Regions from separate parts of the Streptomyces sp. NPDC001568 genome, predicted to be linked through region 2. Evidence: riboswitches for the same ligand, from Rfam matches in the RefSeq annotation. Region 2 holds a riboswitch; each other region holds the start of a gene.

Region 1 (7,397 bases), on a different contig from region 2:
CCGGGACGACGTCACCCTCACCCCGTACGCCGTCTGTGCCACGCCATGACGGCCTCGCGACGACCCGAAGGCGGTCGCCGACTGCCCACAGGCCCCGGGGCCACTTCCAGCGGACGATGATCAGGAGTACGTGCATGCCGTCTGAAAGCACAGCAGCAACCCGGCGGAGCGGTCCGCCACGCCGGACCGGATGGGTCGCCGGAGCCGTTGTCTCGCTCGCCCTCACGGGTGCCGGTTTCGCGGCGCCCGCAGCCGCCGCCACCCCGCAGGACCCGTCGGACGCGCAGTACCTGACGGTGTACCCGCCTCCGCAGCACGACGAATGCGCCGAGGAGCGGCCATGGGACGAGTCGTGCGAGTCCCACCCCGGAGAGCCTCCGTTTCCTCCCGGACCCCCCGGACCTCCCGGACCCCCCGGACCGGCTGGACCGGCTGGAGCCCCCGGTCCTCCGGGAGCCCAGGGCGCTCCGGGGGTCCCCGGCCCGGCCGGCACCCCGGGATCAGCCGGCCCCGCCGGACCCCAGGGAGCAGCCGGACCTGCGGGCCCTCCTGGTCCCCCCGGACGCGTTTTCACCCTCGTCATCACGGGCCAGCCGGTCTTGATCCCCGCGGCCCCGTAGCGGCACCGGGCCCCGCGCGGGCTGCCGCACCGCACGGCCGGCACGACCACGTGCTGCCGGCCGTGCGGCGCACCTGACGGCACGAAGCCACGGGCGGGAGCGGCTTTGCCGACAGGCACACGGAGCGGTTGCTGCGGACGGTCGGGCCGCTGGCGGGCGACGACCGTACCGAACCGTGACGTGAGCCGTCCGCGCCGTGCGTGTCAGCCGTGGCGCAGAGACCCCAGCAGGCCTTCCGGGAGGTACTCCGAGTGAGCGTCGGCCACCGCCGCCGGGTCGGCGGGCCGGTCGAGAGGAGGGTGTTCGGGCCGGCGCGGCAGCGACACGGGCTCGGCGCTTCCGCGTCGCCGGGCGACGTCCTCGCGCAGCTTCGGCAGCAGCGCGGAGAGAGTGTCACCGGGACACGCGGTGCTGTTGAAGTCCCGGTGCCCGTAGATCTCGGAGGCCGGCGCGTCGTACTGGCGGCACACCCGGGCGCACAGGTCGGCGAGGACGGAGACTTGCGCCGGCGGAGGCTGAGCCTCTTGTCGGTCCCACCGACCATGTGCGGGCGGTGTCGGTGTTCCCTCCGCTACCTGTGACAGAGGCCGCGGTTTGGAGATCTGCGGAAGGAACCCTGACCAGCGCGGCTTCCAGGTCCAGCCCAAACGGTGGGCGGTGGAGCGCACCTTCTCGTGGCTCACGCCGGCCGGCTCCGAGGCGATCAACCGGACATCCCGTCCGAGTGGGGGGATGTCCTTCCAGGCCTCCGTATTCCTGGTGAGCACGGCGACAAAGAGGTACCGCCTCCGCCTCCGCCTTCGTCGGCCCCGCCCTCTCCGCCTCCTCACCCGAGTCGGAAGGCCTCCGCCGCCGTCACCGGCTCGCCCGCCCGGACCCCGTGCAGTACGTGCGCCAGCACCTCCGCGCCGCGCACGACGCGGGGACCGGGCCGGTTGAAGTACGCCGGCCCGTCCAGCACCCACACCTCGCCGGACCGCACCGCCGGCAGGTCCTCCCAGCCGGGCAGCGAGGTCAGCAGCTCCCGCTCGCGCAGGGTTCGCTGCGGATCGAAGCCGCAGGGCATGACCAGGACGACGTCCGGGCGGGCGGCCCGGACCGCCGCCCAGTCCATCGGCCGGGTGTGTTCGCCGGGGGCGGCGAGCAGCGCTTCGCCGCCCGCGTACCCGATCTGCTCGGGCACCCAGTGGCCGGCCGGCCAGAGCGGGTCGAGCCATTCGATCGCCACCACCCGGGGCCGCCGCCGCCCGGCCGTCCGCGCCCGTACGGTCTCCAGCCGGTCGGCGAGCGCCTCCCGCCGCTCCCGCGCGTGCTCCCGTACGCCGAGCAGCTCGCCCACCGTGACCAGGCAGTCCAGTACGTCGCCCAGCGTGCGCGGCTCCAGGCTGAGCACGCGGGGTCCACCGTCGAGCACGCGCACCGCCCGGGTGACCCCGGCGTAGGAGACGGCGCAGACGTCGCACAGGTCCTGGGTCAGGATCACGTCGGGGGCCAAAGCACCCAGTGCCCCGGTGTCGAGGGTGTAGAGCGAGGAGCCGCTGTGCGCGGCGCCGCCGACGGCGGCGGAGATCTCCCGGCTGCTCAGGGCGTCCGCCGAGAACTCGGCGGAGGTGACCACCGGCACGCCGGCCACGGCCCGTGGCGGCCAGTCGCATTCGTGCGTACGGCCCACCAGATCGGCGGTCAGGCCGAGCTCGGCGACGATGTCGGTGGCCGCGGGCAGCAGGGAGACGATGCGCATGACCCGACTGTAGGTCCCGCTCCGCAGGGCCCTTCACACCACCGCGCCGCGGCGGGGGTGGACTTACTAGGACGTCCAACTATATGTTCGTGACAAGCCCGCGGTGCAGGGAAGCCGGTGTGAATCCGGCGCGGTCCCGCCACTGTGACCGGGAAGTGCGTTCTTCAGCAGGTCAGGCCACTGACGGAATCCATCCGTCGGGAAGGTCGAAGAGCGCGCGATGATCCGGGAGCCAGGATACCGGCCGTGGGGTGTTCCGTGTTGTCCACGAGGATGGAGCAGACACGCATGGCACCGGTACGTGACCACGGCCCTGGTGATCCGGCGGAGTACCCGAACGGCGAGGCCCGGTCCTCGCGTTCGTGACTCGACGAGGGCCCCCGGTCCTCCCCTGTCCCGCGGCCGAACCCGCGGTGCGCGCACCCCGATCGGTGCCCACCGCCTCCGCGCCGCGCCTCCCTCGGATTCTCACCTGACGAGAGCAGGCTTCGATGGTCCGCGAACTCACCCATTTCATCGGCGGCAAGCACACCACCGGCACGTCCGGGCTCTTCGCCGACGTGTACGACCCCAACACCGGCGCGGTGCAGGCCAGGGTCCCCCTGGCCGGGCGCGCCGACACCGAGGCGGCGATCGCCAACGCCGAGGAGGCCCAGCTGGAGTGGGCGCAGTGGAACCCGCAGCGGCGCGCCCGCGTCCTGCTGCGCTTCCTCCAGCTGGTGGAGGGCGAACGGGACTCCCTCGCCCGGCTGTTGTCCTCCGAGCACGGCAAGACCGTCGCCGACGCACACGGCGATCTGCAACGCGGTCTGGAAGTCGTCGAGTTCGCCGCCGGTGTGCCGCACCTGCTCAAGGGCGAGTTCACCGACAACGCGGGTACCGGGATCGACGTGCACTCGCTGCGTTCCCCGCTGGGCGTGGTCGCCGGGATCACCCCCTTCAACTTCCCCGCGATGATTCCCCTTTGGCAGGCCGCGCCCGCCCTGGCCTGCGGAAACTCCTTCATCCTGAAGCCTTCCGAGCGGGACCCCTCCCTGCCGCTGCGGCTGGCCGAACTGTTCCTGGAGGCCGGACTGCCGCCCGGCGTGCTCAACGTGGTCAACGGCGGCAAGGAGGCCGTCGACACCCTTCTGGAGGACCCCCGCGTCCAGGCCCTGGGCTTCGTCGGGTCCACCCCGATCGCCGCGCACATCTACGCCACGGCCGCCGCGCACGGCAAGCGCGCCCAGTGCTTCGGCGGCGCCAAGAACCACATGATCATCATGCCGGACGCCGACCTCGACCAGGCCGTGGAGGCGCTCATCGGCGCGGGCTACGGTTCGGCCGGCGAGCGTTGCATGGCGATCGCCGTCGCCGTGCCCGTGGGCGAGGAGACCGCGAACGCCCTCGTGGCCAAGCTGACGGAACGCATCTCCACCCTGCGCGTGGGCCGTTCCGACGACCCCGAGGCCGACTTCGGACCGCTGGTCAGCCGGGACGCGCTCGACCGGGTCAACCGCTACGTCGGCATCGGAGCCACCGAGGGCGCCGAACTCGTCGTCGACGGACGCGGGTTCACCCTGTCCGGTCACGAGGACGGCTACTTCGCCGGCGCCACCCTCTTCGACCGGGTGACCCCGCAGATGCGGATCTACCGCGAGGAGATCTTCGGCCCGGTGCTCTCCGTCGTACGGGCCGCCGACTACGAGGAAGCCCTGCGGCTGCCCACCGAGCACCCGTACGGCAACGGCGTCGCGATCTTCACCCGCGACGGCGACACCGCACGCGACTTCACCCGGCGGGTGGGAGCGGGCATGGTCGGCGTCAACGTGCCGATCCCCGTCCCCGTGGCCTACCACACCTTCGGGGGCTGGAAGCGGTCCGGCTTCGGTGACCTGAACCAGCACGGACCCGACTCGATCCGCTTCTACACCCGCACCAAGACCGTCACCTCGCGCTGGCCCTCCGGGGCCAAGGAGGGCGCGAGCTTCACCATCCCGACGATGGGATGAGCGCCGTGACCACCCTCACGGAGGACCAGCTCGCGCTCGCCGACGTCACCCTCGACTTCGCCCGGGAGCACCTCGCACCGCACGCAGTCGCCTGGGACCGGGACAAGCACTTCCCCGTCGACGTCCTGCGCAGGGCGGCCGACCTCGGCCTCGGCGGGGTCTACGTCCGTGAGGAACACGGCGGTTCGGGCCTCAGCCGCAGCGACGGCGTCCTGGTCTTCGAGACGCTGGCCACGGGCTGCCCCTCCATCGCCGGCTACTTGTCCATCCACAACATGGTCGCCTGGATGGTCGACCGCTACGGGGACGACGTGCAGCGCCGCCGCTGGCTGCCCGGCCTCTGCACGGCGACGGCGCTGGGCAGTTACTGCCTGACCGAACCCGGAGCCGGCTCCGACGCGGGCGCCCTGCGCACCCGCGCCGACCGGGACGGCGATCACTACGTCCTGACCGGCGTCAAGCAGTTCATCTCCGGCGCCGGAGCGGCCGGGATCTACGTGGTCATGGCCCGGACCGGGGAGGCGGGGCCCCGCGGCATCTCGGCGTTCGTCGTCGAACGGGACGACCCCGGGGTGTCCTTCGGAGCCAACGAGCAGAAGATGGGCTGGAACGCCCAACCCACCCGGCAGGTGATCCTCGACGGGGTCCGCCTGGCGTCCGACCGACGGCTCGGCGCCGAGGGCGACGGGTTCCGCATCGCCATGAACGGCCTGAACGGCGGACGCCTCGGCATCGCCGCCTGCTCGCTGGGCGGCGCGCAGAGCGCCCTGGACCGCAGCCTGTCCTACCTCGCCGACCGGGAAGCCTTCGGATCCCGGTTGTTGGACGCGCAGGCGCTCCAGTTCCGGCTCGCGGACATGGCCACCGAGCTGGCCGCCGCCCGCGCGCTGCTCCGTACGGCCGCCCAGGCCCTCGACGCGGCCGACCCGAAGGCCGCGGAGCTGTGCGCGATGGCCAAGCGGTTCGCCACCGACACCGGCTTCGCCGTGGCCAACGAGGCACTCCAACTGCACGGCGGCTACGGCTACTTGAGCGAATACGGCATCGAGAAGATCGTCCGCGACCTCCGTGTGCACCAGATCCTGGAAGGAACCAACGAGATCATGCGCGTCATCGTCGCCCGCGGCCTGACGGAGACCCTGCGATGAGCGAAGCAGAAGAAGTCCTCGTCCGCAGGAAGGGGCGCTCCGGCCACCTCGTCCTCAACCGCCCCAAGGCCCTCAACGCGCTCAACCACGCCATGGTGCTGCGGATCGCGGACGCCCTGACCGCCTGGCGCGACGACCCGGCCGTGGAAACGGTGGTGATCTCAGGAGCGGGGGAACGGGGACTGTGCGCGGGTGGCGACATCCGCGCCATCTTCGAGGACGCCCGCGCCGGCGGCACCGCCTCGGCGGACTTCTGGCGCGACGAGTACCGGCTCAATGCCCTGATCGCCCGCTACCCGAAGCCCTACGTGGCCCTCATGGACGGCATCGTCATGGGCGGCGGCGTAGGCGTCTCGGCGCACGGCTCGGTCCGGATCGTGACCGAACGCTCCCGCATCGCCATGCCCGAGACCGGCATCGGTTTCGTTCCCGACGTCGGCGGCACCTACCTGCTCGCCCTGGCGCCCGGCGAGCTCGGCACCCACCTGGCCCTGACCGGTGCGCCCGTCGGCGCCGCCGACGCGCTGCTCTGCGGCCTCGCCGACCACTTCGTGGCCTCCGAACGGCTGGGCGCGCTGATGGAGGACCTCGCCGAGCAGCCCGTGCACGACGCCCTCGCCGCGCACGTGAGCCCGGCACCCGCCGGCGAACTGGCCGCCCACCGCGAGTGGATCGACCACTGCTACGCCGCCGACACGGTGGAGGAGGTCACGGCCCGTCTCCTCGCCGCGGGCGTCCCGGCGGCGAAGGAGGCCGCAGCCACCCTGGCCGCCAAGTCGCCCACGGCCCTGAAGGTCACCCTGGCGGCGCTGCGCCGGGCCCGCCGGCTCGGGCCGCTGGAACGGGTGCTGGAGCAGGAGTACCGGGTGTCCTGCGCGGCCCTGTCCTCGCCCGACCTCGTCGAGGGCATCCGGGCCCAGGTCATCGACAAGGACCGCGACCCCCGCTGGTCGCCCGCCCGCCTGTCCGAGGTGACGGAGGCCGACACGGCCCGGTACTTCGCCCCGCTGGGCGCCGATCGCGAACTGGCCCTCGCCACCACCGATTCCTTCCAGGAGGTGCCCTGGTGACCACCGTCATCGCATTCGTCGGCCTCGGCCACATGGGCGGCCCGATGGCCGCCAACCTCGTCGCGGCAGGCCACCGCGTACTCGGCTTCGACCTCGTCCCCGACGCCCTGGCCGCCGCGTCCGCCGCCGGCGTGGAGATCACGGACACCGCACGGGAGGCCGCCGGCGGGGCGGACGTGGTGATCACCATGCTGCCCGCGGGCCGCCACGTCCTCGCCCTCTACCGGGACGAGGGACTCCTCGCCGCCGCCGAACCCGGCACCCTGTTCATCGACTGCTCCACCATCGACGTCGCCGACGCCCGCGCCGCCCACGAGGCGGCCGCCGCCGCCGGACACCGGGCGCTCGACGCACCCGTGTCCGGCGGGGTGATGGGCGCCGAAGCGGCGACCCTCACCTTCATGGCGGGCGGCGCAGAGCCCGAGTTCGCCGAGGCCGAACCGCTGCTGGCGGCCATGGGCCGCAAGGCGGTGCACTGCGGAGGTCCCGGCGCCGGCCAGGCCGCGAAGATCTGCAACAACATGATCCTCGGGATCTCGATGATCGCGGTCAGCGAGGCCTTCGTCCTCGGCGAGAGCCTGGGCCTGTCCCACCAGGCGCTGTACGACGTCGCCTCCACCGCCTCCGGCCAGTGCTGGGCGCTCACCACCAACTGCCCCGTCCCCGGCCCCGTCCCGGCCAGCCCCGCCAACCGCGACTACCGACCCGGATTCGCCGCCCCGCTCATGGCCAAGGACCTCGGCCTCGCCGCCAACGCCCTGCGGGCCGGCGGCATCGAAGCCGGCCTCGGCCTGCGCGCGGCCGACATGTACGCGGCGTTCGCCGAA
Region 2 (7,397 bases):
AGTGCGGCCACCTCGGAGGCAAGGTCCTCGTCCCCACCGCCCAGCACGTGCGCACCCTCAACGCGGCCCGCCTGGCAGCCGACATCGCCGATACCCCGACCCTGATCATCGCCCGTACGGACGCCCTCGCCGCCACCCTGCTGACCAGCGACGTCGACGAACGCGACGCCGAGTTCTGCACCGGCGAGCGCACCGCCGAGGGTTTCTACCACGTCCGGGGCGGCATGGCCCCGGTCATCGCCCGAGGCCTGGCCTACGCCCCGTACGCGGACCTCATCTGGGTGGAGACCGGCACCCCGGACCTGGCCCAGGCCCGCGAGTTCGCCGAGGCCATCCACGCCCGGTACCCGGACCGGATGCTCGCCTACAACTGCTCCCCGTCCTTCAACTGGAAGGCCGCGCTGGACGACGACCAGATCGCCAAGTTCCAGCGGGAGCTCGGCGCGATGGGCTACCGCTTCCAGTTCATCACCCTGGCCGGCTTCCACTCGCTCAACCACGGCATGTTCGACCTCGCCCGCGGCTACGCCGAGCACGGCATGACCGCGTACGTCGACCTCCAGGAGCGCGAGTTCGCCGCCCAGGCCCAGGGCTTCACCGCCGTCAAGCACCAGCGCGAGGTCGGCACCGGCTACTTCGACCTCGTCTCCACCGCCGTCAACCCCGCCTCCTCCACCACGGCCCTCACCGGTTCCACCGAGGAAGAGCAGTTCCACTAGGACCCCCTGCTCCTGGCCCACCCGAGTCCGACCCGGCGCCCTGCCGCTCGCCGTTCGACGGCGCCCGAGGGTTTCCCCTCGGGCGCCCGCCGCCCCACGCCGAGGAGAAGAACCCCATGCCACTCACGCCCCTGATCAGCAGCGTCCGGGTCCTCGGCGCGCCGGCTGAGCGCCACGAGGAGATCCTGACTCCCGAGGCCCTGGAATTCATCGGCCGGCTCGACGCCGCCTTCGCGGACCGCCGCCTGGAGATCCTCAAGGAACGCCGCCGCCGCTCCGCCCACTTGGCCTCCGGGACGCCGCTGGACTTCTCCCGCGCCACGGCCGCGGTCCGCGCCGACGACGACTGGCGCGTGGCCCCGCCCGCGCCCGGCCTGACCGACCGCCGCGTGGAGATCACCGGTCCGCCGGAACGCCGCATGGCGATCAACGCGCTGAACTCCGGGGCGAAGGTCTGGATGGCCGACTTCGAGGACGCCACCGCACCCACCTGGAACAACGTCATCGGTGGTCAACTGAACCTGCTCGACGCCATCGAGCGGCGCATCGACTTCACGACTCCCGAGGGCAAGGAGTACCGCCTCGGCGCGGACCTGGCGACCATCATGGTCCGCCCGCGCGGCTGGCACCTCACCGAGGAGCACCTGGAGATCGACGGGCGGCCCGTGCCCGCCTCCCTCGTCGACTTCGGTCTGTACTTCTTCCACTGCGCGCAGCGGCAGATCGACGCCGGGTACGGCCCGTACTTCTACCTCCCGAAGTTGGAGAACCGCACCGAGGCGCGTCTGTGGAACGACATCTTCGTGTACGCCCAGGAACTGCTCGGCATCCCCCGCGGCACGGTCCGCGCCACCGTCCTCATCGAGACGATCACCGCGGCGTTCGAGATGGAGGAGATCCTCCACGAACTGCGCGAGCACAGCGCCGGCCTCAACGCGGGCCGCTGGGACTACCTGTTCAGCCTGATCAAGACCTTCGGCCACCGCACCGACTTCCAGCTGCCCGATCGGGCCGCGGTCACCATGACCGCCCCTTTCATGCGGGCCTACACCGAACTCCTCGTGCGCACCTGCCACCGGCGCGGCGCCCACGCCATCGGCGGCATGGCCGCCCACGTCCCGAGCAGGGAACCGGCCGCGAACACCGCCGCGTTCGCGAAGGTCCGGCTCGACAAGGAACGGGAGGCGGAGGACGGCTTCGACGGCTCCTGGGTCGCCCACCCCGGGCTGGTCCCCGTCTGCCGGGAGGTCTTCGACGACGTCCTCGGGCAGCGGCCGAACCAGCTGGAGCGCACCCGGGAGGACGTCGAGGCCACGGCCGCAGACCTGCTGTCCGTACGCCGGATCGCCGCCCCGCCGACCTCCGAGGGCATCCGCTCCAACGTGGCGGTGGCCCTGCGCTACTTCGACGCCTGGCTGCGCGGCAGCGGCGCCGTCGCCCTGCACGGGCTGATGGAGGACGCGGCCACCGCCGAGATCGCCCGCGTCCAGATCTGGCAGTGGCTGCGCCACGACCGGGTGGACCGGAACGCGGTCGTCGACCTCCTCGACGCCGAATGCGCGGCCCTGGAGGCCGAGGACCCGCAGGCGCTCGTCCTCGAAGCCCGGGAGGTCTTCGTGGACTGCGCGCTCTCGGTGCGGCTTCCGCTGTTCTTCACGCCCGAGGCCTACACCCGACACCTCGTCCGCCGTGTCCCCGCGCGGGTGAACGCGTGAACGCCCTGCCGCGGCCCGCCGACATCCACCGCGTCGGAGTCGTGGGCGGCGGCCGGATGGGAGCGGGCATCGCCGAGGTGTGCGCCCGCGCCGGCCTCGACACCGTCGTCGCCGAAGCGGACGCGGCCGCCGCCCGCGCCGCCGCTCAGCGCGTGGCCGTCTCCCTGGAACGCGCGGTCCGGCGCGGCAAGCTCGACCGACTCTCCGCCGAGGACGCCCTGGCCAGGCTCGTGTTCACCGGGGACCTGGAGGACCTCGGCGACCGGCAGCTCGTCATCGAGGCCGTCACCGAGGACCCCGAAGCCAAGACGGAGGTCTTCACGGCCCTCGACAAGATCGTCGCGGACCCGAAGGCGATCCTCGCCACGAACACGTCGGCCATCCCGATCATGCGGCTGGGCATGGCCACCGGACGGGCGGACAGGGTGGTGGGCCTGCACTTCTTCAACCCCGTCCCCGTCCTCCCGCTGGTCGAGGTCGTCTCCTCCCTCCACACGTCGGCGGACACCCTGGCCGCAGTGGAGACGTTCGCCCGTGACGTCCTCGGCAAGACCACGGTCCGCTCCCAGGACCGGGCGGGTTTCATCGTCAACGCGCTGCTGATCCCCTACCTGCTCTCGGCCATCCGGATGGCCGAATCCGGGTTCGCGAGCGCCGCCGACGTGGACGCCGGCATGGAGTTGGGCTGCGCCCACCCCATGGGCCCGCTCAAGCTCGCCGACCTGATCGGCCTGGACACCGTCGCCGCGATCGCGCAGTCGCTGTACGAGGAGTTCAAGGAACCGCTGTACGCCCCGCCCCCGCTGCTCCGGCGGATGGTTCAGGCGGGGCTGCTGGGCCGCAAGAGCGGCCGCGGGTTCCACCCGTACGGCCGGGTCTGAGGGGCCCGGCACGGCTCCGGGGCCGAGGGTGCGCCGGAGGTGCAGGAGAACGGTGGGGGTGCGGCGAGTGGTGTCGCCGCACCCCCAACGCGTCTCATTTCCCCGTCCGGCATGTGGAAAGCGGTGTTCATTCCCCGGTCACCGACCTAGTGTGGGCCTCGCAGCTGGTTCGCCCCGTCCGCCAGGCGGGATGCGTCGTAAGAGGGAACCCGGTGGGAATCCGGGACTGCCCCGCAGCGGTGAGTGGGAACGACCGGCGTCATACGCACTGGGACCGGACAACGGTTCTGGGAAGCGACGGCCAGTAGGTGCCCGCCGGGATACCGGCAGGCGTGCCCGCGAGTCCGAAGACCTGCCCGTTGCCCGAGCGCGATCGACCGCGCCCGGTTTCCCGGTGACCTCGTGGGCGGGTCGGCGTGCTCCAGGCGGATCCTCCCCGTCGCGTACTCGGACGTACGCGACCTTGGCGGTCCGCCCGTTCCGGCACCCTTCGCGCCTTCGGCCCCTCACCGGGTCCATGGAGACAAGCTCGCGAAGGAGAGTTCCGTGACCACCGAGTCCGCAGCCGCGGCAGTACAGGCCACTGTGTACGGGTACCCCCGCCAGGGTCAGAACCGCGAACTGAAGAAGGCGATCGAGGGCTACTGGAAGGGCCGCGTCGCAGCGGATGCCCTCCGGGAGACCGCCCGCGACCTGCGCCGGGCCAACTGGGCCCAGCTGGCCGAGGCAGGCATCACCGAGGTTGCGACCGGCGACTTCTCGTACTACGACCACGTCCTGGACACCACGGTCATGGTCGGCGCCATCCCCACCCGCCACCGGGCCGTCGTGGCGTCCGATTCCCTGGACGGCTACTTCGCCATGGCGCGCGGCACGCAGGACGTCGCCCCGCTGGAGATGACCAAGTGGTTCGACACCAACTACCACTACCTGGTTCCCGAACTCGGGCCCGACACCGTCTTCACGGCCGACTCCGCCCAGCAGGTCGCCGAGCTGAAGGAGGCCCTCACCCTCGGCCACCGCGCGCGCCCGGTCCTCGTCGGCCCGGTGACGTACCTCCTCCTCGCCAAGCCCGAGCCCGGCGTCGCCGCCGACTTCGAGCCGATCACCCTCCTGGACCGGCTGCTGCCCGTCTACGCCCGGGTGCTGGCGGAACTGCGCGCGGCCGGCGCCGAATGGGTCCAGCTCGACGAGCCGGCCCTGGTGCAGGACCGCACCCCGGCCGAGCTGAACGTCGCCACCCGTGCCTACCGGGAACTCGGCGCACTGACCGACCGCCCGAAGCTGCTGGTCGCCTCGTACTTCGACCGGCTCGGCGAGGCCCTGCCCGTCCTGGCCAAGGCTCCGGTGGAGGGCCTCGCCCTCGACTTCACCGACCGGGCCGCCGCCAACCTCGCCGACCTCGCCGCCGTCGGCGGCCTGCCCGGCAAGCGGCTGGTCGCGGGCGTGGTCAACGGGCGCAACATCTGGCTGAACGACTACCAGAAGTCGCTGAGCACGCTCGGCACCCTCCTCGGCCTGGCCGATCGGGTGGACGTCGCCGCCTCCTGCTCACTGCTGCACGTCCCGCTGGACGTCGGCGTCGAGCGCGACATCGATCCGCAGGTCCGACGGTGGCTGGCCTTCGCCCGGCAGAAGACGGCCGAGATCACGACGTTGGCCCGCGGCCTCGCCCAGGGCGCCGGAGCGATCACCGCCGAACTCGCCGCGAACCGGGCCGACCTGGCCTCCCGGGCCGCGTCCCCGATCACCCGCGACCCCGCGGTCCGGGCGCGAACGGAGGCGATCACCGATGCGGACGGTCGCCGCGCGCAGCCGTACGCCGAGCGCGCCGCCGCCCAGCGGGCCCACCTGGCACTGCCGCTCCTGCCGACGACGACCATCGGTTCCTTCCCGCAGACGGACGAACTGCGGGTGGCGCGCGCCGACCTGCGGGCCGGCCGGATCGACACCGCCGGGTACGAGGAGCGCATCGAGGAGGAGATCCGAGAGGTGCTCTCCTTCCAGGAGAAGACCGGCCTCGACGTCCTCGTGCACGGCGAACCCGAACGCAACGACATGGTCCAGTACTTCGCCGAGCAGCTGACGGGATACCTGGCGACCCAGCACGGCTGGGTCCAGTCGTACGGCACCCGCTACGTGCGGCCGCCGGTCCTGGCCGGGGACATCTCCCGTCCGGAGCCGATGACCGTGCGCTGGACGACGTACGCCCAGTCGCAGACGTCCAAGCCGGTCAAGGGCATGCTGACCGGCCCGGTCACCATGCTCGCCTGGTCCTTCGTCCGCGACGACCAGCCCCTCGGGGAGACCGCCCGCCAGGTCGGACTCGCCCTGCGCGACGAGGTCAACGACCTGGAGGCGGCCGGAACTTCGGTGATCCAGGTGGACGAGCCCGCCCTGCGCGAGACGCTGCCGCTGCGCGCGGACGGCCACGCCGACTACGTGGAGTGGGCAACGGAGTCCTTCCGCCTGACGACCTCGGGCGTGCGGCCCCAGACCCAGATCCACACCCACATGTGCTACGCGGAGTTCGGTGACATCGTCCAGGCCATCGACGACCTCGACGCCGACGTGATCAGCTTGGAGGCGGCCCGCTCCCACATGCAGGTCGCGACCGAGCTCGCCGAGCACGGATACCCGCGCGAGGCCGGCCCCGGCGTGTGGGACATCCACTCTCCGCGCGTCCCCTCGGCCGCGGAGGCGGCGGCCCTCCTGCGCAAGGGGCTGGAGGCCATCCCGGCCGAGCGGCTCTGGGTCAATCCCGACTGCGGTCTGAAGACCCGTGGTTGGGTCGAGACACGCGCTTCGCTGGAGAACCTCGTCGCAGCAGCTCGCGAGGTCCGCGCGGAGGCCGGTGACGTGACCGTCTGATCCGCGTTCGGGTCGGAACATCCGTGACCGGATGTTCCGGCCCGACGGCGTCGCCATCCGGCGGGCCGAGGACCTGCCCGTTCGTCCGCCGTCCTGACGCACTGGCGCGGGTGTGGCCACGACCTGAACAGCCGCGCCGTTTCGGGGATGTGGTGGCCGAGCTCGCGCGGTCACCATGGCGGTCCGTTGAGTCCCGCACCGGGGGCCCGGGCGGACTCCACGTGCCCAGGCCCTACCCGGCGAGTTCGCGCACCATCGCCATGTCGCTGAACGGAATGAGCTCCTCGCCGATGATCTGGTGCGGTTCGCTGCCCTTCCCGGCGATCAGGATGATGTCGTCCGGACCCGCTGCGGAAAGGGCGAAGCCGATCGCGAGTCGACGGTCGGTGAACCGTTCGAACGGTGTGCCGGTCGAGGCGAGGCCGGGGGCGATCTGGTCGAGGATCGCCTCGGGGTCCTCGGTGCGCGGATTGTCGGAGGTCAGGACGCACAGGTCGGAGAGGGTTCCGGCGATCTCGCCCATCTCGGCGCGTTTGGTGGTGTCGCGGTCCCCGCCGCATCCGAAGACGGTGATGACCCGACCGGTGGCGAAGCCCCGGATCGTGGTCAGGACGTTGCGCAGGGAGTCGGGGGAGTGGGCGTAGTCCACGATCACCGAGGTCTTGCCCGGGGTCTCGAAGCGTTCGAACCGGCCCGGGATCGGAGGCATCCGGTCGAGCGCCGCGACCAGCCCGGCCAGGTCGTGACCCAGGGTGTGGCAGGCCGCCACGGTGGCGAGCGCGTTGGCGACCGAGTACCGACCGGGCACGGGGATCGAGGCCGGGTAGGCGCGGCCGTCGTGGTGCAGGGTGAACCGGGTGCCCGAGGCGTCCATGTCGATGTCCGTCGCCCGGTAGTCGGCCTCGGCGTCGAGGGCGTACGTGGTCACCGCGTCGGGCATCAGCTCCCTGATCCCCGCCCCGACCGGGTCGTCGGCGTTGACCACCGCGCGCCGGCACAGGCCTTGGAACAGGCGCATTTTGGCGTCCCGGTAGTTCGCCATGGTTCCGTGGTCGTCGAGGTGATCCTGCGTCAGGTTGGTGAAGACCCCGACGTCGATGAAGGCGTGGTCCACCCGGTGGGTCAGCAGGGCCATGGAGGTGGCTTCCAGTACCACGCCGGCGACCCCGCGGTCCCGCATGCACCCGAGCAGGTACTGCAGGTCGGGTGCT
Region 3 (7,397 bases), on a different contig from region 2:
TTTGTTTCTGCCGACCGAACGGGACCCGCGGGAGGCGGTCGGCCCGGCGGCCGCTACCCTGAGCCGGTCAACAAGCACCAAGAAGGGGTGGACCCAGTGGCGGACATCGAGAGCGCACGGGCGACGTTCGGCAGGTTCGACGCGGACGGCGACGGCTTCGTCACGGCCGACGAGTACAGCGCGGCCATGAAGGCCATGGGTGACGCGTTCGTCACCGGCGCCGTCGCGGACGCCGTCGTCGCCTCCAAGGACGCGAACGGCGACAAGCTGCTCAGCTTCGACGAGTTCTGGGCCTCCCTCAACAAGTAGGCCCACGCGCGGCGAGCCGGCCCGCGAGCCGAGCCGGCCCACGCCCGCCCACCGCCCCCGCCCGCGCCGGCGGGGGCGCGTCAGGCCGTGTCGCCGTCCTCCCGCGGGGCGTCCGGTGCGGTCATGCCGTCGACCTCGGCCAAGGCCTCCTCCAGCCAGCGCAGCCAGAACGTCTCCAGGGCGATGCCCCCGTGCAGCACGAGCCGGCGCAGCCGGTCCTCGACGGCGTCGCGGCCCGGCGGGAAGTCCTTCGCCTCGATGGCCTCGTACGTCTCCAACTGCCCCCGGTGCAGATCCAGATGGCGCCGCAGTTCGGGCAGCAACCCCTGCGGTCCCACGACGCCCGCCGCCCGGATGCGCAGCAGCAGTGGATCCCGCATCGGCTTGGGGTCCTGGCTCTCGCCGACCCACCGGGCCAGCTCCGCGCTGCCGGCGGGCAGCACCTCGTACTCCTTCTTCCGGCCCCGGACGGGCACCTCGCCGGGCAGCGCCCGGATCAGCCCGCTCTCCTCCAGCCGACCCAGCTCCCGGTAGATCTGCTGGTGCGTCGCGGACCAGAAGTACCCGATCGACCGGTCGAACCGCCGGGTCAGCTCCAGCCCCGACGAGGGCCTTTCGAGCAGGGCGGTGAGGATGGCGTGCGGGAGCGACATGCCGCCATCCTAGGGAGGCGCGGCGCCGCTCAACGCCAGGCGGCGAGCGCCTCGGGGACGCGCGGGCCCGGGGAGTCCTCGTCGAGCAGGCCGCGGGCGCGCAGGAAGGCCGTCACGGCAGGCGACCAGGCCTGGCGCAGGCCCGCCGAGGCCAGCAGGTCCGGGTCCGAGAGCAGGGCCGTCGCCGGCCCGGTGCGGATGCCCGTCGGGGTGAGGACGGCCGCGTCGTCGGCCCAGCGGACCGCGAGGTCCACGTCGTGGGTGGCCATCACCACCGTCGTGCCCGCCCGCCGCAGCCCCGCCAGGACGTCCAGCAGCCGTTCCTGGCCGTCCGGGTCCAGGCCGGCCGTCGGCTCGTCCAGGATCAGCACGCGCGGGGCCATCGCGACCGCTCCCGCGATGGCCGCGCGCTTGCGCTGGCCGTACGAGAGCAGGTGCGTGGGACGGTCCCGCAGCGCGGTGATGTCCAGGGCGGCCAGTGCGGAGTCGACCCGTTCGCGGACCTCCGGCGCGGCCAGCCCCAGGTTCATCGGGCCGAACGACACGTCCTGCTCGACGGAGGCCGCGAACAGCTGGTCGTCCGGGTCCTGGACCACCAGCTGCACCGACGTCCGCAGCCGGGTCAGGCCCGACCGGTCGTACGTCACCACGGCGCCGTCGAGGCGCAGTTCGCCCGAGCCGGGCCGCAAGCCGCCGCTGAGCAGCCGCATCAGCGTGGTCTTGCCGCTGCCGTTGCGGCCCAGCAGGACCAGTGCGCGGCCCGGCGCGATGCCGAAGTCCACGCCGGACAGGACGGCGGGACCGTCCTCGTAGGCGTAGCCCGCGCCGACCAGCTCCACCAACGGGGTCACGGATACAGCTCCTTCAGTACGAGGGTCAGGCCGACCAGGGAGGCCAGCAGGGCGGCGGACGCCGCCAGGAAGCGCCGGGACAGGGCCGCCTCGGGGACGAGCACCCGCAGCGCGCCGTCGTAGCCGCGCCCGGCCAGCCCCTCCTGGAGTCGGCCAGCGCGGTCGAAGGCCCGTACGAACGAGGTCGCCGCGAGCCCGGCCAGCGAACGCCACACCGCGGCCCGGTTCGTGTGCCCGAGGCGGGCCGCCTGGGCCCGGCGGACCTGGGCCATCGAGTCGAGCAACAGGAACCCGATCCGGTACATGACCAGGGCCACGTCCACGACGGGGGCCGGCACCCCGGCCCGCACCAGCCGGGGCAGCACGTCGGAGACCGGGGTGGTGAAGGCGAACAGCAGCACCCCGAGCGAGGCCGCCGAGGTGCGCAGGAGCAGCTCGGCGGCGTGCCGGGGCCCGTCGGGGGCGAGCGAGACGAATCCCGCCGGCCCGCCCAGGGACACCAGCAGCGGCAGCGCCCCCGTGCAGCAGAACCCGAGCGGCACCCGGAAGGCCCGCCACAACTGCCGGCCGGCGACCCCGGCGGGGCCGAGCAGCACCGCCAGGGTCGCCGCGGCGACCAGCGGCCCGCCGGGCCAGGGCGGCAGGCACACGGCGGTGACCGTCAGCCCCAGCCCCAGCAGGGCCTTCTCCAGCGGATGGCGCCGCCGCCAGCGGCTGCCGTGCGCCGCGACGTCGATCGGCAGCACCGCGCTAGCGCTCCGCGCCGGCCGCGGGGGCCGTACCCGCGTCGCCGCCGGTCCCGACGCCCGTCCCGGCAGCGCCGTCGGCCTCGGCGGCCGCGAGCGCCGCGCCCTGCCGGCGCCCCTTGCGCACGCCGAAGTAGTACGCGAGCACGCCCGCGCCCAGCGCCGCCTGGAGGGCGAACAGGGCCGACTCGATCTCGCCCGACGGGGGTTCGTACAGGGGGGAGAACCAGGGCTCGTAGTCCGGCTTCAGCTCGGTGATGGCCGCCTCGGCCTGCGCGTCGGCGCCGGCGAACGGCTCCTCCTTGCCGTCCCCGAGCCCCAGCGCGAGCGGGAGCACGGCCAGCGCCGCCACCAGGAGCAGCAGCAGGGTGTTGATCTTCGCGTTCCTGGTCATCGCGCCGCCGCCTCCTGCTTCGACTTGGTACCGGTCAGCCGGGCGACGCCCAGGCGCACCAGGTCGGACTTGCTCGACTGCATCAGCAGCCGCACCACGAGGACCGTCAGCAGGCCCTCGCTGACCGCGAGCGGGATCTGGGTGAGGGCGAAGATGCCCGCGAACTTCTCCAGCGCGCCGACGAACCCGCTCGCGGGGTCCGGGAAGGCCAGCGCCAGCTGGACGGAGGTCACGCAGTAGGTGACGAGGTCGGCGAAGAAGGCGCCGAAGAAGACGGTCACCATCAGCGGCACGTCGAACCTCTTCAGCAGTCGGTAGACCCCGTAGCCCGCCCAGGGTCCGGCGATGGCCATCGAGAAGACGTTGGCGCCGAGCGTGGTGAGCCCGCCGTGCGCCAGCAGCAGGGCCTGGAACAGCAGGGTGATCGTGCCGAGGACCGCCATGATCGGCGGCCGGAACAGGATCGCTCCCAGCCCGGTGCCGGTGGGGTGCGAGCAACTGCCCGTCACCGAAGGGATCTTCAGGGCGGAAAGGACGAATGTGAACGCTCCGGACGCCCCGAGCAGCAGGGTGCTCTCGGGATTGGCCTTCACCTCGCGGGTGAGGGCGCGCACACCGTGGACGACGAAGGGAGCGGATGCGGCGCCCCAGGCGACCGCGTGCAAAGGGGGCAGGAACCCCTCGGCTATATGCATGAGTAGGGAGACCTCTCCAGCACCTCGTGGATGGACGACGTGCCCCGGCCGGTCTCCTGGCTCACGGGTACTGATGCCCTGACTCCGCCTTCCCGGGGCCGTGCGGTCTCCCGCGCGGAACCCAGTGGCTTCCCGCAGGAATGGAGCCGGACTTCCCGATCACAGTGGCGAGGGCCGCACCGGTTTTCCACCGGTTTCCCGAACACCAAGGCCCGCTGACAGTAGTCGGCCGCGCGGACCGGCAACAACCCGGCCCCGCCGGCGGGCGGTGACCCGGGTGGGTGCGGCCCGATGGCGCCCGGGGCCCGGCCGGGCCAGCGTGGGGGAGTGGCTGACGACTCCTTCGACTACTCGGACCTCTCCGCCGTCTACGTGAACTGCACCCTCAAACGCTCGCCCGAACCCAGCAACACCGAGGGCCTCATCGCGCGCAGCCGCGCCGTCATGGAGGCCGCCGGCGCCCGTACGTCCCTGATCCGGGCCGTCGACCACGACATCGCCACCGGGGTCTGGCCGGACATGACCGAGCACGGGTGGGAGAGCGACCAGTGGCCGGTCCTGTACAGCCGGATCATGGACGCCGACATCCTCGTGCTCTGCGGCCCGATCTGGCTGGGCGACAACAGCTCCGTCATGAAGCAGGTGATCGAGCGGCTCTACGCCTGCTCCTCGATCCTCAACGAACGGGGCCAGTACGCCTACTACGGGCGCGTCGGCGGAGCCCTGATCACCGGCAACGAGGACGGCGTCAAACACTGCGCCATGAACGTCCTCTACAGCCTCCAGCACCTCGGCTACGCCGTCCCGCCGCAGGCCGACGCCGGTTGGATCGGCGAGGCCGGGCCGGGACCCTCCTACCTGGACCCGGGTTCGGGCGGCCCCGAGAACGACTTCACCAACCGCAACACGGCCTTCATGTCCTGGAACCTCATGCACCTGGCCGCGCTCATCAAGCGCGCCGGCGGTTTCCCCGCGCACGGCAACCAGCGCTCCGAGTGGGACGCGGGCTGTCGCCTCGACTTCCCCAACCCCGAGCACCGCTGAGCCGTCCGGAGGCGGACCGGTGGGCCGACCCCGACCGGTGACGACAGGGGGCCCGGGGTGTGCGACACCCCGGGCCCCCGACCGCGCGCGGGTCCCGTCAGGTCAGCACACGTTGGGGTGCGAGACGTCCACCACGACCCGTTCCGGGTTGTGCAGGACGGTGACGCCGTAGGCCGGCTTGGTGTCGAAGGCGGCGCCGAAGGTCACGTACCCCTCGTAGTCGCCGGTCATGGCGATGCCCTTCAGCTTGGGCAGGTAGATCTTCTGCAGCCGGGGGCCCTGGTAGACGTTCTGGCCGGCGTCGTCGTGGCCCGCGGCCGGGTTCAGGCGGATCTCCAGGAAGTACTTCCCGGCCAGCGGGACGGGCTTGCCCGACCCGTCGTAGACCAGCTTGGAAACGGGACTGACGTTGACCGTCGGGACGTAGCCCTGGAGGTCGATCACGATCCGGTCGAAGGTGCAGTGACCGCCCCAGCGGGCGTTCACGACGAGCGGAGTCTGGGTCCTGGTGGTGGAAGCGGCGGCGGAGGCGGCGGTGGCCGGACCGGCGAGTGCGAGTCCGGCGGTGAGCAGCGCGCCCGTGGCCAGGGCCACGATCCGCCGACGACGAGGGCGAAGCAGGTGACGCATGACGTCCCCCCGATTCTTCAGAGACGGGGACAGGGTTGTCATCGGGTAGGACACCCGAGGGGCGCCCACGGTTGCACGCCCGCGCCGCCCCGTTTCCGCCCGCTCCGGCGCCCCCCCCGGCCGCGCGGCGCACCGGGCGGCCGGTCAGTGCGCCAGCAGGGCGCTCACCTCGGCGTCGAGGTCGTAGTGGCGGCGCTCCTGACCGCGCGGGACCAGGACGGTCATCCGGCGACACAGCTCGCGGACGTCCTTGGCGCGGGCGGAGACCACGCAGTTCTGCAGGCCGTTGCTGAAGGCGAGGAAGACCCGCGGCTCCGAACGCTGCCGACGGGGCCACACCTGTATGTCCCCCTCGCCCGTCGCGGTGGCCTCCCCGTCGAGCAGCAGCTCCCGGGAGAAGACCCAGCGCGCCAGGTGGACCCCCGCGCCGCGGAAGTCCACGGCCAGCTCGTACGGCCGGTCCGTGCGGTACACGAAGACTCCCTGGAGGGGGACGGACACGGGAGCCGCCTCCAGCCGGAGCGGCAGGACGCGGTGCTCGGTGACGACGGTGTCCAACGGGTGAGCCTTCCTCTCGAACGGGGTCTTCCGGGGCCCTTCCGGCACGCTAGCCGACCCCCTCGGCCCGGCCGGGCGCCGAAGGTCCCGAGGCGGACGGGCCCCTGGACCCGTCCTCGGGGCCCGCGGGCAGCCGCAGGCCGACCAGGGCGGAGACCCCGGCGCCGAGCGCGCCGAGCAGCAGCAGGGCCGCGCCCGGGTTGACGTACGGGGGGACGGCGGCGAGCCGGCGGTGCGGGTCGCCGGGGATGTGGCATTCCAGCTCCAGCGGCAGGAAGGTCGCCCGGTAGCCGTCCACGCGGGCCATCCGGTCCTGCCCGACCGCCTTCAGGCAGGCGTCGAAGGTGCGGCTCTCGTCGAGGAACAGCAGCGGCAGGGTGCCCCACACGTAGAGGCCGACGGCCCCGGCCCCGCAGGCCGCGGCGATCCTGCGCCGGGGTGCTCGCGCGTTGAGCGCGTACGCCAGGAGGCCGGCGGCGGCGACCAGTCCGACCAGCACGATCGTGATCAGGGCGATCGGATTGTGCCCTTCAAATGACCCCGAGGCATGCGGACTTGGAGCCCAGTGCGATGTTTCCACGCTTCCCCCCTCGCCGGTACGCGAGATCGTAGCCGCCTCCTGCGACGCCCCTGCCCCGCCCCTGGTTCCGTACGCGGAAGAGCCCGCCCTCCGGCAAGGAGGACGGGCTCTTCGGGCGCGGCGGCGGGCCGCGCGGTCGCTACGGCAGCGGGTTCCAGACCAGCGACTCGTGCGAGTTGGACTGGCCGATGGCGGTGAAGCCGGAGCCGTTCGCCTGCGCGCCGTTGTTCTGGTTCGAGGCGCCGAAGCCGGAGGCGACCTGCTGTGCTGTGGAGGAGTTGCCGGCGTTGCTGCCGCCGACCCCGCTGCCGAGGATCTCGGCGAGGGCGGCGTTCGAGGCGGTGCCCGCGGCGCCGGCCCCGTTGTCGGCCTGTGCCGCGCCCGTGAAGAAGGCGGCGGCGAGGGGGAGCGATGCGAGCGCCGCCATCACGCGGATGCTGCGGGTGCTTGCCATGGTGAAGTCCTCCAGTACGCAAAACGGCATGATTCCAAGGCGGTTGGCCGACCGCCGGGTGGGACGCGACGTCGTGGGATCACCCTTGCGCACGTGATCATCAAGAACCAGCCCAGACCGGGTTGTTCCCCCTCAAGCGTGATCAACTCGATCCAAACCCCGAACCGGTGGCAATTTCGCATACCGGGAATGTCCGGATAGGTACTGGCGCGGAGGGGCCCGGCGCACCTGCGCCGGGCCCCTCCGTCACCGCCGCCCGGTCAGCCCGGGTCGGCGCCGGTCAGCACTCGATGACGTTGACCGCGAGGCCGCCGCGGGCGGTCTCCTTGTACTTGACCTTCATGTCCGCGCCGGTCTCCTTCATGGTCTTGATGACCTTGTCGAGGGAGACCTTGTGGCTGCCGTCGCCGCGCATGGCCATCTTCGCGGCGGTGACGGCCTTCACGGCCGCCATGCCGTTGCGTTCGATGCAGGGGATCTGCA
Region 4 (7,397 bases), on a different contig from region 2:
CGACCGAGCGACCCTCCGCACCGCCCGACAGCCGCAGCCCGCTCCGGCACCCGCCTAGAACTCCTGAGCCGGCCAGTCCAGCAGTCGGGCCCCGATCGCCGCCGTCTGGAGGGTGTACCGGTGCACCGGATCCCCGGGGTCGGCCCCCGTCAGCCGGTGGATCCGCTCCAGCCGGTACGTCAGCGCCCGCACGCTCAGGCTCAGCCGCCGCGCCGCCTCGGCCGCCACGCACCCGGAGTCGAAGTACACGGTGAGCGTTTCCAGCAGGGGCCCGGCCCCGCCGCGGCCCGCCTGGAGCGGCCCCAGCACACTGAGCACCAGATCGGCCATCGCGGCCCGGTCCCGGGCCAGCACCGGAAAGACCAGCAGGTCGGCCGAGCGCAGCACCGGCCCTTCGAGGTCGAGCCGGTCCGCGAGGTCGAGCGCGCCGAGGGCTTCCTCGTACGAGGTGACGACGCCGCCCGCGCCCGGATGCGCCCGGCCGATCCCGACGAGGCCGGGCGTGCCGGCCGTCGCGTAGGCCTGCTTGGCGAAGTGGGTCAGTACGTCGTCCTGGTCGCCCGGGGCCACGCAGATCAGCATCCCGTCCTTGGTGGCGAGGAGGAACGTCCGGTTGCCGAACCGCCCGGTCAGGGCCAGTTCCACCTGCCGGATCGCCGGGCCCGTGTCCTCGTACGCCTCGGAGCCCCGGGCGACGGCGACGGCGTGTTCGTGCGCCAGGTGCAGTCCGAAGCGGGCGGCTCGTTCGCTGAGCCGGCCGAGGTCGCTGCGTCCGAGCAGCAGGTCGTCGATGAACTCGCGCCGTGCGGCCTCCTCCTGGCGGATCGCCAGCCGCTGTGCGCGCTCGTGCCCTTCGGCGAAGGCGTCGACGGTCTGTTCCACCGCCGCCAGCAGGTGGTCCGGGGTGAGCCGGCCGCCCAGCACCGTCCGGGTGGCGGCGAGGTGGGCGCCGACCAGGCCGCGCAGCCCGTAGCCGGCTTCGGCGGCCTTCTCGCCCAGAGCCCGGCGGGCGTCCAGCTCGTCCCGTCCGGGGCGGCGGCCGGTCGCCGCGACGCCTTCGAGGATCCGTACGTACCCGCTCAGGTACTCCTCGGGTATGTCCTGCCCTGACGTCACACCAGCCCCCGCGTTCGCTCGAAGCACCCATTCTCACCCGTCGCCCGGCGGACGTCCCCGAGGGCGGTTCCCACCTCCCCCGAGGACGGCTCGGGGGCGGCTCCGGGTCCGCCCGGGGGCCGTCCCCGATGCCCGGCGCACCGCGCCGTTCGTAGCGTCAGGAGCATGTCGAAGACCGGGAAGCGGCGGATGCCGCGCTGGAAGCGGATCGTGCTGGTGCTCGCGTCGATCGTGGCCGTCCTCGCCGTGACCGTCGGGACGCTGTTCACCTGGCTGTACACGGGGGCCCGGATCTCCACCGTCGGCGCGGGCTTCCACCGGGCCCTCGCCGTGCCCCCGTTGGCGTCCTCGACCGTGGAGCCCGACGGGACCCGCGTCTTCGACCTGCGCATGCAGGCGGGGGAGACGGACTTCGTGCCGGGCGGGAAAACGCCGACCTGGGGCTTCAACGGCGGCTACCTGGGCCCCACGCTGCGGGCGGAGCGCGGCGAGAAGGTCAGGGTCCGGATATCCAACACGCTGCCGGAGGCGTCCACGGTCCACTGGCACGGGATGCACCTGCCCGCGGCGATGGACGGCGGTCCCCACCAGACGGTCCCGGCGGGCGGCGCCTGGTCCCCGCAGTGGACGGTCGACCAACCGGCGGCCACCCTCTGGTACCACCCGCACCCCCACGGGGCGACCGAGACCCACGTCCAGCGCGGGCTGGCCGGCATGTTCCTGCTCGACGACGAGCGGACGCGGACCCTGACCCTGCCCAGGACGTACGGCGTCGACGACGTCCCCGTCATCGTCCAGGACGTCCGCTTCGACGGGACCCGCTTGGACCACGGCCACCAGCTGATGCGCAGCGCGGGCTTCCTCGGCGACCGCACGATGGTCAACGGCACCTTGGACCCCTACCTGGAGGTCAAGGACGAACTGGTGCGGCTGCGCCTGCTGAACGCCTCCACCGCCCGCGTGTACGACTTCGGCTTCGCCGACGGCCGCGAGGTCCACCGGATCGCCTCCGACGGCGGCCTCCTGGAGGCCCCGCACACCACCGACCGGATCCGGCTGTCCCCGGGGGAGCGCGCGGAGATCGTCGTACGGGTACGGCCCGGCGAACGGGCGGTGCTGCGCAGCTTCGAGACGGCCGTCGGCCCGGACTTCTGGAACCAGCGGTTCGGCGGCGGTGACGATTCCTTCGACGTACTGGAGCTGCGGGCGGCGGCCGTCCTGCGCCCCTCGCCCCCGCTGCCGCAGGCCCTCGCGCCCTCGGAACTGCCGACCGGGCAGGACGCGGCGCGCCACCGGTTCTTCGAGCTGAGGATGTCCGGCATCAACGGCCGGAAGATGGACATGGCACGGGTCGACGAGACGGTCACGCGCGGCACCTCGGAGGTGTGGACGGTGCGCAACGGCAACGGGATGCCGCACAACTTCCACGTCCACGACGTGCAGTTCCGCGTCCTCGACGTCAACGGCGCGGCCCCGCCGCCCTCGCTGCGCGGGCCGAAGGACACCGTTTTCGTACCCTCCGGAACGACGATGCGCCTCGCGATGCGCTTCGACGGGGCGGCCGACCCGGACACCCCGTACATGTACCACTGCCACCTGCTGTACCACGAGGACCAGGGGATGATGGGGCAGTTCGTGGTCGTGGAGCCGGGCGGAGCCGCGGGCACCCCGCAGGGGGCCCCGCACGGCGCGGGCGCGCACGGTCACCGACCCTGACCGCGGGGCTCACAGCACGACGAAAACCACGGCCGCCGCCCCCATGAGGGCGGCGGCGAGGTGCATGGCGGAGTGGCCGTGGTCGCCGTACCAGAGCTGGCGGGCGAGGCCGCCCAGAGCGGCCAGGACGGTGATGACGCCGATCTGGGCGAGCAGGGTGACGGCCGTGAACGGGGCCAGGAGCAGGAGTAACGAGTTCAGCCAGAAGGGCGTGGCGCCGGTCCAGCCCCGCCACTCCCAGATCGCGGTATGCATGTCCCGGCTCCCACCCTCAACACCCTCGGCACGCGCACTCTCCGCCCCGTCGCACCAACCGCACCACGGGAGTCACGCGTGACTTCCTCAACTCGTTGGCTGTACAGCCTCCTTGGGAGCGGCGGCGGGGGCAATAGCGCGGTCGACCAGAAAAGCGAAGGCCAGGCCGAAAGTGGCCCACAGGGTGGTCTGGATGGCGAGCGAGGCCAGCCTGAACTCCCAGATCAACGCGGCCGGGAAGCCCTCCGGGACCTCGTTGATCCCGGGCAGCAGGACGTACGCCAGGGCGACGGCGGCGACGAAGGCGAGCGAACCGACCACCGAGGCGTTCCAGTTGCCGAGCCGGGGTGCCAGGCGCCGCCCCAGGAGCAGCGCGCCCGCCGCGAGGAGCGCGCTCAGGGCGATCATCAGCAGGTAGAGCGCGGTGCGTCGGGCGGCGGTGTCGGGGTCCCCGACGGCCGGCGGGTTGGCGGGGTACTTGAGGAACGGCACCAGCGTCACGGTGACGAAGAGGGCGCCGGTGACCAGGGCGGCCGTGGCCCGGGGGCCGAAGCGGCCGATGCGGCCGAGAGCGAAGCAGAAGACGAGCGCGGCGATGCCGCCGAGTGCGACGGCGAACAGCAGGACGCCGGTGCCCAGGCCCGCCGTGGCCTGCAGGGCCCGGCTGACCGGCGGCTCGTCGCCGTGGTCGTGGCCCACGGCGGCGCCCGCCTCCTCGATGGCGATCGCCGCGTCCACCTTGGACTCACCGAGGAGGTAGGCGACGAGGAAGGCGGCGACTCCGGCGAGCAGGCCGGCGAGCATGCCCCGGACGAGCAGGACACGGGGGGAGACGATGTTCACTTGGGTTCCCTTGCGCGGGTGCGGACGACGCGGAAGCCGGCGACGCGGGTGGGGGCGACGCGGAAGCCGGCGACGCGGGTGGGGGCGACGCGGAAGCCGGCGACGCGGAAGCGGACGGCGCCGGTGCGGGCGAGCGGTCGGCGGGGCTCAGTGGCAGGGGAAGCCGAGGAGGTGGCGCCCGTCGTGCAGCCATTCGTGGATCGTCTCGCCCTCGAAGAGGGCGGTGGCGCCCTGCTCGACGCCGACGAAGTACAGCAGCACCAGGGTCAGTACGCCCGCGAAGACGGCCCAGGGCGCCAGCGCGGAGAGGGAGATCGGGGTGATGGCGGCGGGAGCCGTCGTGGGCACGGCGGAGTGGGCCATGGCAGAACCTCCTGGGGAACACGCGTCCCGGTCAGTGGTGCTCGCGACGAAGGCGGCGGGTCTGACTTCCCCTTCCGGCGTGCGGGAGGGGTTCACAGTGGCGCGACCGTGCCGGAATTTCACCGTGCTTCCGTCGTACCTTCGTCATGTCGTCCGAGAACGTACCGCGCGGGTGGCTCGAACGCCACGGCGCGCGCACCCCGCCCCACGCCCCGCCCGCGAGCCCTACGCTCCCCCCATGTCGTCCGTACGCCTGCACCTGACCACCCCGCCGCTCGACCCCGACGCCCGCCGGGCCCGGTTCGGGTACGGGGACCCCTGCCCCGGCCACGCGGGCCTGGCCGGACCCGCGACCGGCGCGTGGGCGGGCCGCACCCTGGACGAGGTCGCCGCCGAGGACCCGCAGGCCGTCCGCCGCTGGTTGACCGACCCGCAGTACGCCCCTCCGGGCGGCGGGGAGTCGGTGGCCGCGCTGATCGCCCGTACGGGCGATCACCTGGCCGCCCTGGCCCCCGGGACGCACCGCGCGGTGGTCGCTCAGGCCGTCGTACGGGCGGTCGTGGTGGCGGCGCTGGACCTGCCGCCGGCCACCTTCTGGCGCCTCGACGTACGACCGGAGACGGTCACCACCCTCAGCGGTCGCGCGGGCCGCTGGAACCTGCTGCTGGGCGCGCCGGAGGCGGAGCCGCCGGACGCGGAGCCCACGTAGGACGGCGCCCCGGCCCGCGGCGGCGCCCCGGCCCGGGACAGCACGACGGCCCGGACCCCGCGACGCGGTCCGGGCCGTTGCGACGGCACTGCCCGGTCGACGACCCGGCCGGCCGGATGACCTAGGCGACGATCCAGTCGGACGTCGCGATCACCGGCTGCACCCCGTCACGGTGGATGGTGCCCTCGATGAGGCCGTACATCCGGTCCGCCGCGAAGTAGACCTCGTTGTCGTTCTTGAGGCCGAAGGGCTCCAGGTCGACGAGGAAGTGGTGCTTGTTGGGGAGGTTCAGCCGGACCTCGTTGACCTTCGGGCAGTTGTCGAGCACCCGCTCGGCCATCTGGTTCAGCGTCTGCTGGAGCGAGTACGAGTAGGTCTCGGCGAAGGCTTCCAGCATGTGCTTGCGGACCTTCTTGTACGACCGGTCCCAGTCGTACTCCGGGTCGTCGGCGGCCAGTGCGGAGTGCGCCCAGCGCGAGGTGACCTTGGTCGCCAGGATGCGGTCGTACGCCTCCTGGAGGGTCGTGTACTTGTCCTTGATGTAGCCGTGGAACTCGGAGTTCGTCGAGTTCATCACCGTCAGGTCCTTGAGGCCCGAGATGACCTGGAGACCGGTGGTCTCGCTGTAGGTGATCTGCGCGGTGCGCACTTCCTGGCCCTTGAGGACGAAGGAGTGCTGCTCCTTGCGCGTCGGGACCGGGATCCGCTCCCAGGCGTACTCCTCGATGCGGATCTGAGCCCCGCGGATCGGCTGCTGCGAGGAGACGAAGTGCTTGGCGAGCAGGATGCCGAAGGCCTCGGGGGAGGCGATGCCGTGCTCCTTGCCGAAGGCGTACACCGTGTTCTTGGTGGTGTCGGTCGGCAGGCAGTTGGCGTTGTCGCCGGTGAGGTGGACGTCGCGGAACTCACCCTGGAGCGCGACCGAGACGTTGAGGTCGCGGATCTCGTGCCAGGAACCGTCGCTGCCCTTGCGGGTGACCTTGACGATGCGGTTCTCGGCCTTGCCGTACTGGTTCTGCGCCAGGACGTGCTTGCTCATGCTGTCTTCCTTCGGGTCTCGGGAACACGGAGTCCGGTTTTCTGGATCCCGTACGCCCGGCGTCCAGCGCCCGCCCGTTGAAGGACGTCCCGCTCCCCGCCGTTCGGCCCCGAGGGGCCGCCCCGGGACTGACGTGCATCCCGGTCCGTAGGTGCTCGGGCCCGCAATGTGTCGCTCGTTGCGGTTCCTGCACGGATTGCAGCATGTGTACGACGGTTCAACCACCGTACGGATCATCCGAACACCAGCACCCACGGATTGGGCGACCCTACAATTTCGCAGGTCAGGCGGTGTGCGCGTCGGCCACGGTCAGCGCCTCGTCGAGGATCGCGAGGCCCTTCGCCACGTCCTGGGCGGAGATGTTGCAGGGCGGGGCGATGTGGATGCGGTTGCCGGCGATCAGCGGCCACAGGCCGCCCTTCTTGCAGGCCGCCCCGAACGCCGTCATCGGAGCGTTGTCGCCGCCGGAGGCGTTGTACGGGACCAGCGGCTCGCGCGTCTCCCGGTCGCGGACGAGTTCCAGGGCCCAGAAGGTGCCCGCGCCCCGGACCTCGCCGACCGACGGGTGTCGCTCGGCCAACGCCCGCAGGCCCGGACCCAGCAGCTCCGAGCCGGTCCGGGCGGACTGCTCGACGATGCCCTCCTCGACCATCGTGTTGACCGTGGCGACGGCTGCGGCGCAGGCCAGGACGTGTCCCGAGTAGGTCAGACCGCCCGGGTAGGGCCGGCGGGCGAAGGTCTCGGCGATGGCGGCGGAGATGGCCACCCCGCCGAGCGGCACGTAGCCGCTGGTGATGCCCTTGGCGAAGCAGAGCAGGTCGGGGGTGACGTCCCAGTGGTCGGCGGCGAACCACTTGCCGGTCCGCCCGAAGCCGACCATGATCTCGTCGAGGATGAACACGATCCCGTAGCGGTCGCAGAGCGCGCGGACGCCCGCGAGGTAGCCGGGCGGGGGGACGAGCACGCCGGGAGCGCCGCCGACGGTCTCCAGGATGATCGCGGCGATCGACTGCGGGCCCTCGAAGACGATGGTGTCCTCCAGGTGGCGCAGGGCGCGCTCGCTCTCCTCGGTCTCGTTCGCCGAGTGGAACGGCGAGCGGTACAGGAAGGGCCCCCAGAAGTGCACGACTCCGGCGGTCGCGCTGTCGTTGCCGAAGCGGCGGGCATCGCCGGTCAGGTTGATCGCGGTGGAGGTGGCGCCGTGGTAGGAGCGGTACGCGGACAGCACCTTGGGCCGGCCGGTGTGCAGCCGGGCCATCCGTACGGCGTTCTCGACCGCCTCGGCGCCCGCGTTCGTGAAGAAGATCTTGTCGAGGTCGCCGGGTGTGCGCTCGGCGATCAGCCGGGCCGCCTCCG

What was found. Region 2 has a riboswitch for cobalamin ahead of metE (5-methyltetrahydropteroyltriglutamate--homocysteine S-methyltransferase). Riboswitches for the same ligand answer to the same signal wherever they lie in the genome.
Region 1: linked by a shared signal. The riboswitch ahead of ACFY0I_RS10475 (CoA-acylating methylmalonate-semialdehyde dehydrogenase) and the one ahead of metE (5-methyltetrahydropteroyltriglutamate--homocysteine S-methyltransferase) in region 2 are both predicted to bind cobalamin.
Region 3: linked by a shared signal. The riboswitch ahead of ACFY0I_RS27685 (energy-coupling factor ABC transporter permease) and the one ahead of metE (5-methyltetrahydropteroyltriglutamate--homocysteine S-methyltransferase) in region 2 are both predicted to bind cobalamin.
Region 4: linked by a shared signal. The riboswitch ahead of ACFY0I_RS06465 (CbtB-domain containing protein) and the one ahead of metE (5-methyltetrahydropteroyltriglutamate--homocysteine S-methyltransferase) in region 2 are both predicted to bind cobalamin.

Annotation. Positions count from the first base shown of each region.
Region 1 is NZ_JBIAVF010000005.1:19,654-27,050, forward strand. Features, by position in the region: gene ACFY0I_RS10460 (beta-propeller fold lactonase family protein) at 1-49, shown strand, start outside; gene ACFY0I_RS10465 (N-acetylmuramoyl-L-alanine amidase) at 824-1,450, opposite strand; gene ACFY0I_RS10470 (cobalamin-binding protein) at 1,447-2,361, opposite strand; cobalamin riboswitch at 2,446-2,625, shown strand; gene ACFY0I_RS10475 (CoA-acylating methylmalonate-semialdehyde dehydrogenase) at 2,853-4,352, shown strand; gene ACFY0I_RS10480 (acyl-CoA dehydrogenase family protein) at 4,349-5,500, shown strand; gene ACFY0I_RS10485 (enoyl-CoA hydratase/isomerase family protein) at 5,497-6,570, shown strand; gene mmsB (3-hydroxyisobutyrate dehydrogenase) at 6,567-7,397, shown strand, end outside.
Region 2 is NZ_JBIAVF010000021.1:72,791-80,187, forward strand. Features, by position in the region: gene aceA (isocitrate lyase) at 1-719, shown strand, start outside; gene aceB (malate synthase A) at 836-2,434, shown strand; gene ACFY0I_RS32380 (3-hydroxybutyryl-CoA dehydrogenase) at 2,431-3,315, shown strand; cobalamin riboswitch at 3,464-3,690, shown strand; gene metE (5-methyltetrahydropteroyltriglutamate--homocysteine S-methyltransferase) at 3,862-6,186, shown strand; gene ACFY0I_RS32390 (UDP-N-acetylmuramoyl-L-alanyl-D-glutamate--2,6-diaminopimelate ligase) at 6,419-7,397, opposite strand, start outside.
Region 3 is NZ_JBIAVF010000016.1:83,543-90,939, reverse strand. Features, by position in the region: gene ACFY0I_RS27710 (EF-hand domain-containing protein) at 97-309, shown strand; gene ACFY0I_RS27705 (PadR family transcriptional regulator) at 390-962, opposite strand; gene ACFY0I_RS27700 (energy-coupling factor ABC transporter ATP-binding protein) at 992-1,813, opposite strand; gene cbiQ (cobalt ECF transporter T component CbiQ) at 1,810-2,559, opposite strand; gene ACFY0I_RS27690 (energy-coupling factor ABC transporter substrate-binding protein) at 2,564-2,953, opposite strand; gene ACFY0I_RS27685 (energy-coupling factor ABC transporter permease) at 2,950-3,648, opposite strand; cobalamin riboswitch at 3,677-3,873, opposite strand; gene ACFY0I_RS27680 (flavodoxin family protein) at 3,940-4,692, shown strand; gene ACFY0I_RS27675 (hypothetical protein) at 4,795-5,322, opposite strand; gene ACFY0I_RS27670 (SsgA family sporulation/cell division regulator) at 5,467-5,880, opposite strand; gene ACFY0I_RS27665 (hypothetical protein) at 5,930-6,379, opposite strand; gene ACFY0I_RS27660 (hypothetical protein) at 6,600-6,914, opposite strand; gene ACFY0I_RS27655 (L-serine ammonia-lyase) at 7,195-7,397, opposite strand, start outside.
Region 4 is NZ_JBIAVF010000003.1:143,083-150,479, reverse strand. Features, by position in the region: gene ACFY0I_RS06485 (PucR family transcriptional regulator) at 55-1,116, opposite strand; gene ACFY0I_RS06480 (multicopper oxidase family protein) at 1,282-2,832, shown strand; gene ACFY0I_RS06475 (hypothetical protein) at 2,842-3,087, opposite strand; gene ACFY0I_RS06470 (CbtA family protein) at 3,175-3,930, opposite strand; gene ACFY0I_RS06465 (CbtB-domain containing protein) at 4,078-4,293, opposite strand; cobalamin riboswitch at 4,330-4,477, opposite strand; gene ACFY0I_RS06460 (histidine phosphatase family protein) at 4,532-5,002, shown strand; gene pucL (factor-independent urate hydroxylase) at 5,124-6,041, opposite strand; gene ACFY0I_RS06450 (aspartate aminotransferase family protein) at 6,325-7,397, opposite strand, start outside.